DNA from 3 places in the Streptomyces sp. NBC_01077 genome. Region 1 is predicted to be linked to each of the others. Evidence: riboswitches for the same ligand, from Rfam matches in the RefSeq annotation. Region 1 holds a riboswitch; each other region holds the start of a gene.
What was found. A riboswitch is a leader RNA that binds a small molecule or an ion and turns the genes downstream of it on or off. The one in region 1 is predicted to bind thiamine pyrophosphate.
Positions count from the first base shown of each region.

Region 2: another riboswitch for thiamine pyrophosphate. It lies ahead of OG462_RS31030 (thiamine ABC transporter substrate binding subunit); the one in region 1 lies ahead of thiC (phosphomethylpyrimidine synthase ThiC).
Region 3: another riboswitch for thiamine pyrophosphate. It lies ahead of thiO (glycine oxidase ThiO); the one in region 1 lies ahead of thiC (phosphomethylpyrimidine synthase ThiC).

Region 1 is NZ_CP108669.1:5,039,761-5,042,021, forward strand. Features, by position in the region: gene OG462_RS22675 (YibE/F family protein) at 1-901, opposite strand, end outside; TPP riboswitch at 973-1,119, shown strand; gene thiC (phosphomethylpyrimidine synthase ThiC) at 1,113-2,261, shown strand, end outside.
Region 2 is NZ_CP108669.1:6,820,527-6,822,787, reverse strand. Features, by position in the region: gene OG462_RS31035 (ABC transporter permease) at 1-37, opposite strand, end outside; gene OG462_RS31030 (thiamine ABC transporter substrate binding subunit) at 76-1,170, opposite strand; TPP riboswitch at 1,253-1,363, opposite strand; gene rlmN (23S rRNA (adenine(2503)-C(2))-methyltransferase RlmN) at 1,393-2,261, opposite strand, start outside.
Region 3 is NZ_CP108669.1:3,070,960-3,073,220, reverse strand. Features, by position in the region: gene thiO (glycine oxidase ThiO) at 1-1,090, opposite strand, end outside; TPP riboswitch at 1,088-1,201, opposite strand; gene OG462_RS13685 (NAD(P)/FAD-dependent oxidoreductase) at 1,284-2,261, shown strand, end outside.

The DNA of each region.
Region 1 (2,261 bases):
ACGCCCACTCGATGAAGAACGAACCGAGCAGTCCGATCAGCATGAGCGAGATCAGTGTGCCGAGCACCGCGACCGAGGTGCGGGCCGAGAGCCCGTGGCACATGTAGAGCGCGATCAGCATGATCGCGCTCGACCCGACCACCGCCACGATCAGCGGATTCGATCCCTCCAGGATCGCCGGCAGGATGAAGAGCGTCAGCACCAGGAAGCTCGCGGCGAGCGCGATCAGCGCCATCACGCCCCGCATGCGGCCGACGAGCACGACCACGAGGGCGAAGATCCCGGCGAGCACCGCCATCGGGACCTTCCGGTTCACGTCCGTCACCGAGAACTGCAGGTCGCGCGGGGCGTCGGGCGCGTACGCCACCACCACACCCTGCCCCTCGTGCAGTTGGCGCGGTGCGTCCGGCTGCACGATCTCGGTGAACGTGCGCCCCTTCTCCGGGCCGGTGGTGACCTCGATCGTCGCCTTCCCGCAGTCTCCCTGCTGGGCGTTGACCGCCTCGCGCCCCTCCGGGGTGGAGGTGTCCCCGGTCGGTGGGACCTGCCCGGCGTTCACGTCCTTGCAGTCGACCTGCTCGACCGATACGACCTTGCCCTGCTCGGTCTGCCGGTCGAAGCCGACTCCGGTGCGCTCGTGCGCCGGGGTGCCACCGGGCCACAGGACCACGAGCCCGACCGCGACGGCCGTGGCGAAGGGGATCAGGATCGCGGCGATGACCTTGCGCAGATGCCGGGACACCGGGGCGGCGGGCCCGTGGCTGTGGCTGTGGCCGTGCCCGTGGGAGCTGTGCTCCCGGCCGTTCTCGTGGGACGCGCCGTGCCCCTGACCGTGCCCGTGGGAAGGGCCGGGACCGTGGTCGTGGCCGTGCGGCTCGGGAGTCTGTTGGGGGGAAGTCACCGACCGATCATCGCAAGAACGGCGGGGGCCCACTGTTCAGCACGCCAGGGATGACGCTAGCGTGGTGGCACCTTTGCACACGCGGGAGCTCGGAGCACCGGGCTGAGAGGGCGCTGATCACCGTACGCGCGTACTGATGTACGTACGGGAGGAGGCTGCGCCGACCGCCGAACCTGTTACCGGGTAATGCCGGCGTAGGGAGATCGGTCTCATGACCATTCAGGATGCACGCACGCCTGCCTCCAAGCAGGACGACACCTCTGCCGACGGCGCCCGCACGCCGGGCTGGCACAAGGGGTACGTCCAGGGCTCGCGCCCCGACCTCCGGGTGCCGGTCCGTCAGGTGCACCTCACCAACGGCAAGGACGTCACGCTGTACGACACGTCCGGCCCGTACACCGACCCCACCGTCGACACCGACGTGCGGCGGGGCCTTCCGCCGCTGCGCGAGAACTGGATCATCGCGCGCGGCGACACCGAGGAGTACGCGGGCCGCCCGGCCCGCCCCGAGGACGACGGCATCAAGCACACCTCGCCGCGCGGCGGCGGGCTGAAGAACCTCGACGCCGTCTTCCCCGGCCGCCCGCGCGTGCCGCGCCGTGGCCGCGACGGCCAGGCCGTGACCCAGCTCGCGTACGCCCGCCGGGGGGAGATCACCCCGGAGATGGAGTACGTGGCGATCCGGGAGAACGTCTCCCCCGAGGTCGTACGGGAGGAGATCGCGGCGGGTCGCGCGGTGCTCCCGGCCAACGTCAACCACCCGGAGATCGAGCCGATGATCATCGGCAAGCGGTTCCTGGTGAAGGTCAACGCCAACATCGGCAACTCCGCCGTCACCTCCTCCATCGAGGAGGAGGTGGAGAAGATGACCTGGGCGACCAAGTGGGGCGCCGACACGGTCATGGACCTGTCCACCGGTCGCAACATCCACACCACCCGCGAGTGGGTCCTGCGCAACTCCCCCGTACCGATCGGCACCGTGCCGCTCTACCAGGCCCTGGAGAAGGTCGACGGCCGGGCCGAGGACCTGACCTGGGAGATCTACAAGGACACGGTCATCGAGCAGGCCGAGCAGGGCGTGGACTACATGACGGTGCACGCCGGCGTACTCCTGCCGTACGTGCCGCTCACCGCGCGCCGCAAGACCGGCATCGTCTCGCGCGGCGGCTCGATCATGGCCGCCTGGTGTCTCGCCCACCACAAGGAGAACTTCCTCTACACGAACTTCGAGGAGCTCTGCGAGATCCTCGCGACGTACGACGTCACGTACTCGCTCGGCGACGGACTGCGCCCCGGCTCGATCGCGGACGCCAACGACGCGGCCCAGTTCGCGGAGCTGCGCACGCTCGGCGAGCTGAAC
Region 2 (2,261 bases), 1.8 Mb from region 1:
CGAAGAAGAGCGCGAAGAAGGCGACGGGCACGACCATCAGGCCGAGCCGCGCCGCGCTTCCCCTGCGGTCGGGGACTACTTCAGAACGAGCGACGACCACTGCTGGATCCACGGGTCACGCTTCTCGGCGATCTTCTCGGGCGCCATGGTCTCCGGCTTGTCGACGACCACACCGTGCTTCGTGAACAGCTCCGGCAGGGCCGCGTCCTTCGCCACCGGGTTGACGAACATCTGGAGCGGCATGTCCTCCTGGAACTTCTTCGAGATCAGGAAGTCGATCAGCGCCTTGCCGCCCTCGGGGTTCTTCGCCCCGTTCAGCAGACCCGCGAACTCCGTCTGCCGGAAGCAGGTGCCGGTGGACACGCCGGTGGGCGCCACCTTCGGCTGCGGCTCGCCGTACAGCACCTCGACCGGCGGGCTGGACGCGTACGACACGACGAGCGGCCGGTCGCCCTTGGCCTGCTTGCCGCCGGCCGAGCCGGAGAACTCCTGGTTGTAGGCGAGCTCCCAGCTGTCGACGGTCTTCACACCGTTCGCCTTGAGCTTCGACCAGTACGCCTGCCAGCCGTCGTCGCCGTACTTCGCAGCCGTACCGAGCAGGAAGCCGAGACCCGGGGAGGACCGCTCGGGGTTCTCCACGACGAGCAGGTCCTTGTACGCCGGCTTCGCCAGGTCGTCGAAGGTCACCGGCGGCGCCAGCTTCTTGTCGGCGAAGTACTTCTTGTCGTAGTTGACGCAGATGTCACCGGAGTCGATCGGCGTGACCCTGTGCTCCTTGTCGAGCCGGTACGCCTCCGGGACCCGGTCCAAGCCCTTCGCCTCGTACGGAACGAAGATCCCGTTGTCGAGCGCGCGGGACAGCAGCGTGTTGTCGACGCCGAAGAAGACATCGCCCTGCGGGGAGCCCTTGGTCAGGATCTCCTTGTTGACGGCCTCGCCCGCGTCCCCGCTCTTCAGCACCTTGACGGTGAAGCCGGTCTGCTTCGTGAACTCGGCCAGCACCGCCTTGGAGGCGTTGAACGAGTCGTGACTCACGAGGGTCACGGTCTTCGGCACGGGCCCGCCGGACTTGCCGGCGGCGTCCCGGACGTCCTCCGTGCCGCAGGCGGCAAGGGTGGTGACGCCGAGCGCCGCGACGAGCGCGGCGGCAGCGGCCTTCTTGATGGTCACTGAGATTCCTCCTGGGCATGACCAGGAAGAGACGCGGCCCTGCCCACGACCGGCGAACCGGACGCGGGCAGGGCGCAACAGCTTGAGTTAACGACCGAACTTCCTACCCAGAATGACCTGGGCAAGGTTCAGAGGGTCTGCGGTCCTACGGTGACCGCACTCTCAGCGCTGTGGCGCTCCCCTGTCGGAATATGGAGATGTGTTCGAGCTCAGGATACAAGGTCAGCGTTCGGCGGCGGCCAGCTGTCCACAGGCACCGTCGATCTCCTGACCCCGGGTGTCGCGCACGGTCACCGGCACACCGTGGCGGGCGATGGCCTCGACGAAGGCCTTCTCGTCCTCGGGGCGCGACGCCGTCCACTTCGAACCCGGCGTCGGGTTCAGCGGGATCAGGTTGACGTGCACCCGGCGCCCCTTGAGCAGCCGGCCGAGCAGGTCACCCCGCCACGCCTGGTCGTTGATGTCCCGGATCAGCGCGTACTCGATGGAGATCCGGCGCCCGGACTTCTCCGCGTACTCCCAGGCCGCGTCGAGGACCTCACGCACCTTCCAGCGCGTGTTCACCGGCACCAGGGTGTCCCGCAGCTCGTCGTCCGGGGCGTGCAGCGAGACCGCGAGCCGGCACTTGAAGCCCTCGTCGGCGAACCGCAGCATCGCGGGCACCAGCCCGACGGTGGAGACGGTGATCCCCCGCTGGGACAGCCCCAGACCGTCCGGCTCGGGGTCCGTCAGCCGGCGGATCGAGCCGACGACCCGCTTGTAGTTCGCGAGCGGCTCCCCCATGCCCATGAACACGATGTTGGAGAGCCGCGCCGGTCCCCCGGGCACCTCCCCGTCCCGCAGCGACCGCATGCCGTCCACGATCTGGTGCACGATCTCGGCGGTCGACAGGTTCCGGTCGAGCCCCGCCTGCCCCGTCGCGCAGAACGGGCAGTTCATCCCGCAGCCCGCCTGCGAGGAGATGCACATCGTCACCCGGTCCGGGTAACGCATGAGCACCGACTCGACCAGCGTGCCGTCGTGCAGCCGCCACAGGGTCTTACGGGTGGTGTCGTCGTCGCACGAGATGTGCCGCACCACGGACATCAGAT
Region 3 (2,261 bases), 2.0 Mb from region 1:
GCAGGCCGGGCAGGGCGGTGGGGCCGAGCAGGGGTGCGTTGTCGGGGGACGCGGGGCGCAGTCCCGCCAGGGTCTCGGTGAGCGGCAGCTCGGTGAGCCCGGGGACGAGCTCGTGGGCGTCGCGCAGCAGCTCGTACACGCCGCCCGCCGTCACCGTGGTGTCCCAGCCCAGTTCCTCGCTGGTGGCGCCGATGACGAGTTCGCCGTTCTCGCGGGGCACCAGGTAGACGTGGCTGCCGCGGACGACGGCGCGGACGGTCCGGGAGAGGAAGGGGGCGTACGGGGCCGGTACCCGCAGGCGCAGTACCTGGCCCTTCACCGGACGCACCGGCGGCAGCACCTCGTCGGGCACGCCCGCGAGGCGCCCGCTGAGGCTGCCCGCGGCGAGGACGACCTGGTCGGCCGTCAGTTCCTCGCCTCCGGCGAGCACGACTCCGCGCGCCCGGTCCCGTACCACCGTCAGGCTCTGCGCGAGGGCGCGGTGGAAGACCACCCCGGCCCGTTCGCAGGCGACGAGGAGCGCGGTGGCGAGCCGGCGCGGGTCGACCTGGTGGTCGCCGTCCACCCGGAGCCCGCCGCGCACGCCCGGGGCCAGCATCGGTTCGAGGCGGCGGCATTCGCGGCCGCTGAGCCACTCCGAGGTGAGTCCGCAGCGGGTCTGCAGGGCGTGCAGTTCGCGCAGGTGGGCCCGGTCGTCGGCGTCGAGGGCGACGGCGAGGGTGCCGCAGGCGCGGTAGCCGACGTCGTGGCCGGTGGATTCCTCGAGCTCCGCGACGAACGCGGGATAGCGGGCGGCGGAGGCGAGGTTGAGCCCGAGCAGGGTCTCCTCGCCGTAGTGGAGTTCGGTGACGGCGGCGAGCATCCCGGCCGCGACCCGTGCGGCGCCGCCGCCGGGGGCCGGGTCGATCACTGCGGTGCGCAGGCCGCGCCGCGCGGCCCGCCAGGCCGTGACCAGTCCGATGATGCCGCCCCCGACGACGAGGACATCGGATCCACGGACATCGGATCCACGGACATCGGACGGACGGCCGTCGGGTGCATCGATTTCGGACACTTCGACTTCGGACACGTGGACATCGGAAGAACGCATGGGCGTCCAGCCCCTCCCTTCGCCGGCATGACCCGGATCAGGTTCGTACGGTCGGAGGCCGTCCCAGCCTCCCTCTCAGCCCGGTGCGTCCGGGCTCCCGCGAGTGCTTTACGCCCGACACACTAGCTTCCGCCTCCGGGGGGCCACAGACCCCTCCCTTCCTGACGGTCCGTCAGATGCGTAAGGTGGTCGGGTGAGCGAGCAGAAGCAGGCACAGCAGCACGTCGTGATCGTCGGCGCCGGCATGGCGGGCGTACAGACCGCCGTCGCCCTGCGCGGACAGGGCTTCACCGGCCCGGTGACCCTCATCGGGGCCGAGCCCCACCAGCCCTACGACCGGCCCCCGCTCTCCAAGGCCATCCTCCTCGGCAAGGCCGAGGACTCCGCCTTCGACGTCGACTTCGAGGAGCTCGGCGTCGAGCTCCGCCTCGGCCTGGACGTCACCGGGCTGCGCGCCGCCGACCACGAGATCGACACCGAGGCCGGGCCCGTCGCGTACGACACCCTGGTCGTCGCGACCGGCGCCCAGCCGGTCACCCTGCCCGGCACCGAAGGCGTCCCCGGGATCCATCTGCTGCGGACCCTCGACGACGCGGTACGCCTCGGGCCCGTCCTGGAGCGCCGCCACAGCGTCGTGGTCGTCGGCGCCGGATGGATCGGCGCCGAATTCGCCACCGCCGCGCGCGAGGCCGGCTGCGCGGTCACCGTCGTCGAGGCCGCCGACCGTCCCCTCGCCGGAGCCCTGCCCGCCGAAGTCACCGCCCCCATGGCCGAGTGGTACGGGGAGAACGGCGCCGAACTCCTCACCCACGCGCGCGTCCGCACCGTCGAGCCCGGCGCACCGGGCAGGGTCGTCCTCGCCGACGGCCGCGAGCTGCCCGCCGACGCCGTCGTCGTCGGCATCGGCGCCCTCCCCGCCACCGGCTGGCTCGCCGGCTCGGGCATCGCCCTCGACCCGAGCGGCGCAGTCACCGCCGACGAGCGGCTGCGCACCAACCTGCCCGATGTGTACGCGGTCGGGGACTGCGCCTCCTTCCCGTCCGCCCGCTACGGCCGGCGCCTCCTCGTCCACCACTGGGACAACGCGCTCCAGGGCCCCCGCACGGTCGCCGCGACGATCACCGGGGCCGACTCGGGGCCGTACGACCCCGTCCCGTACTTCTGGTCCGAG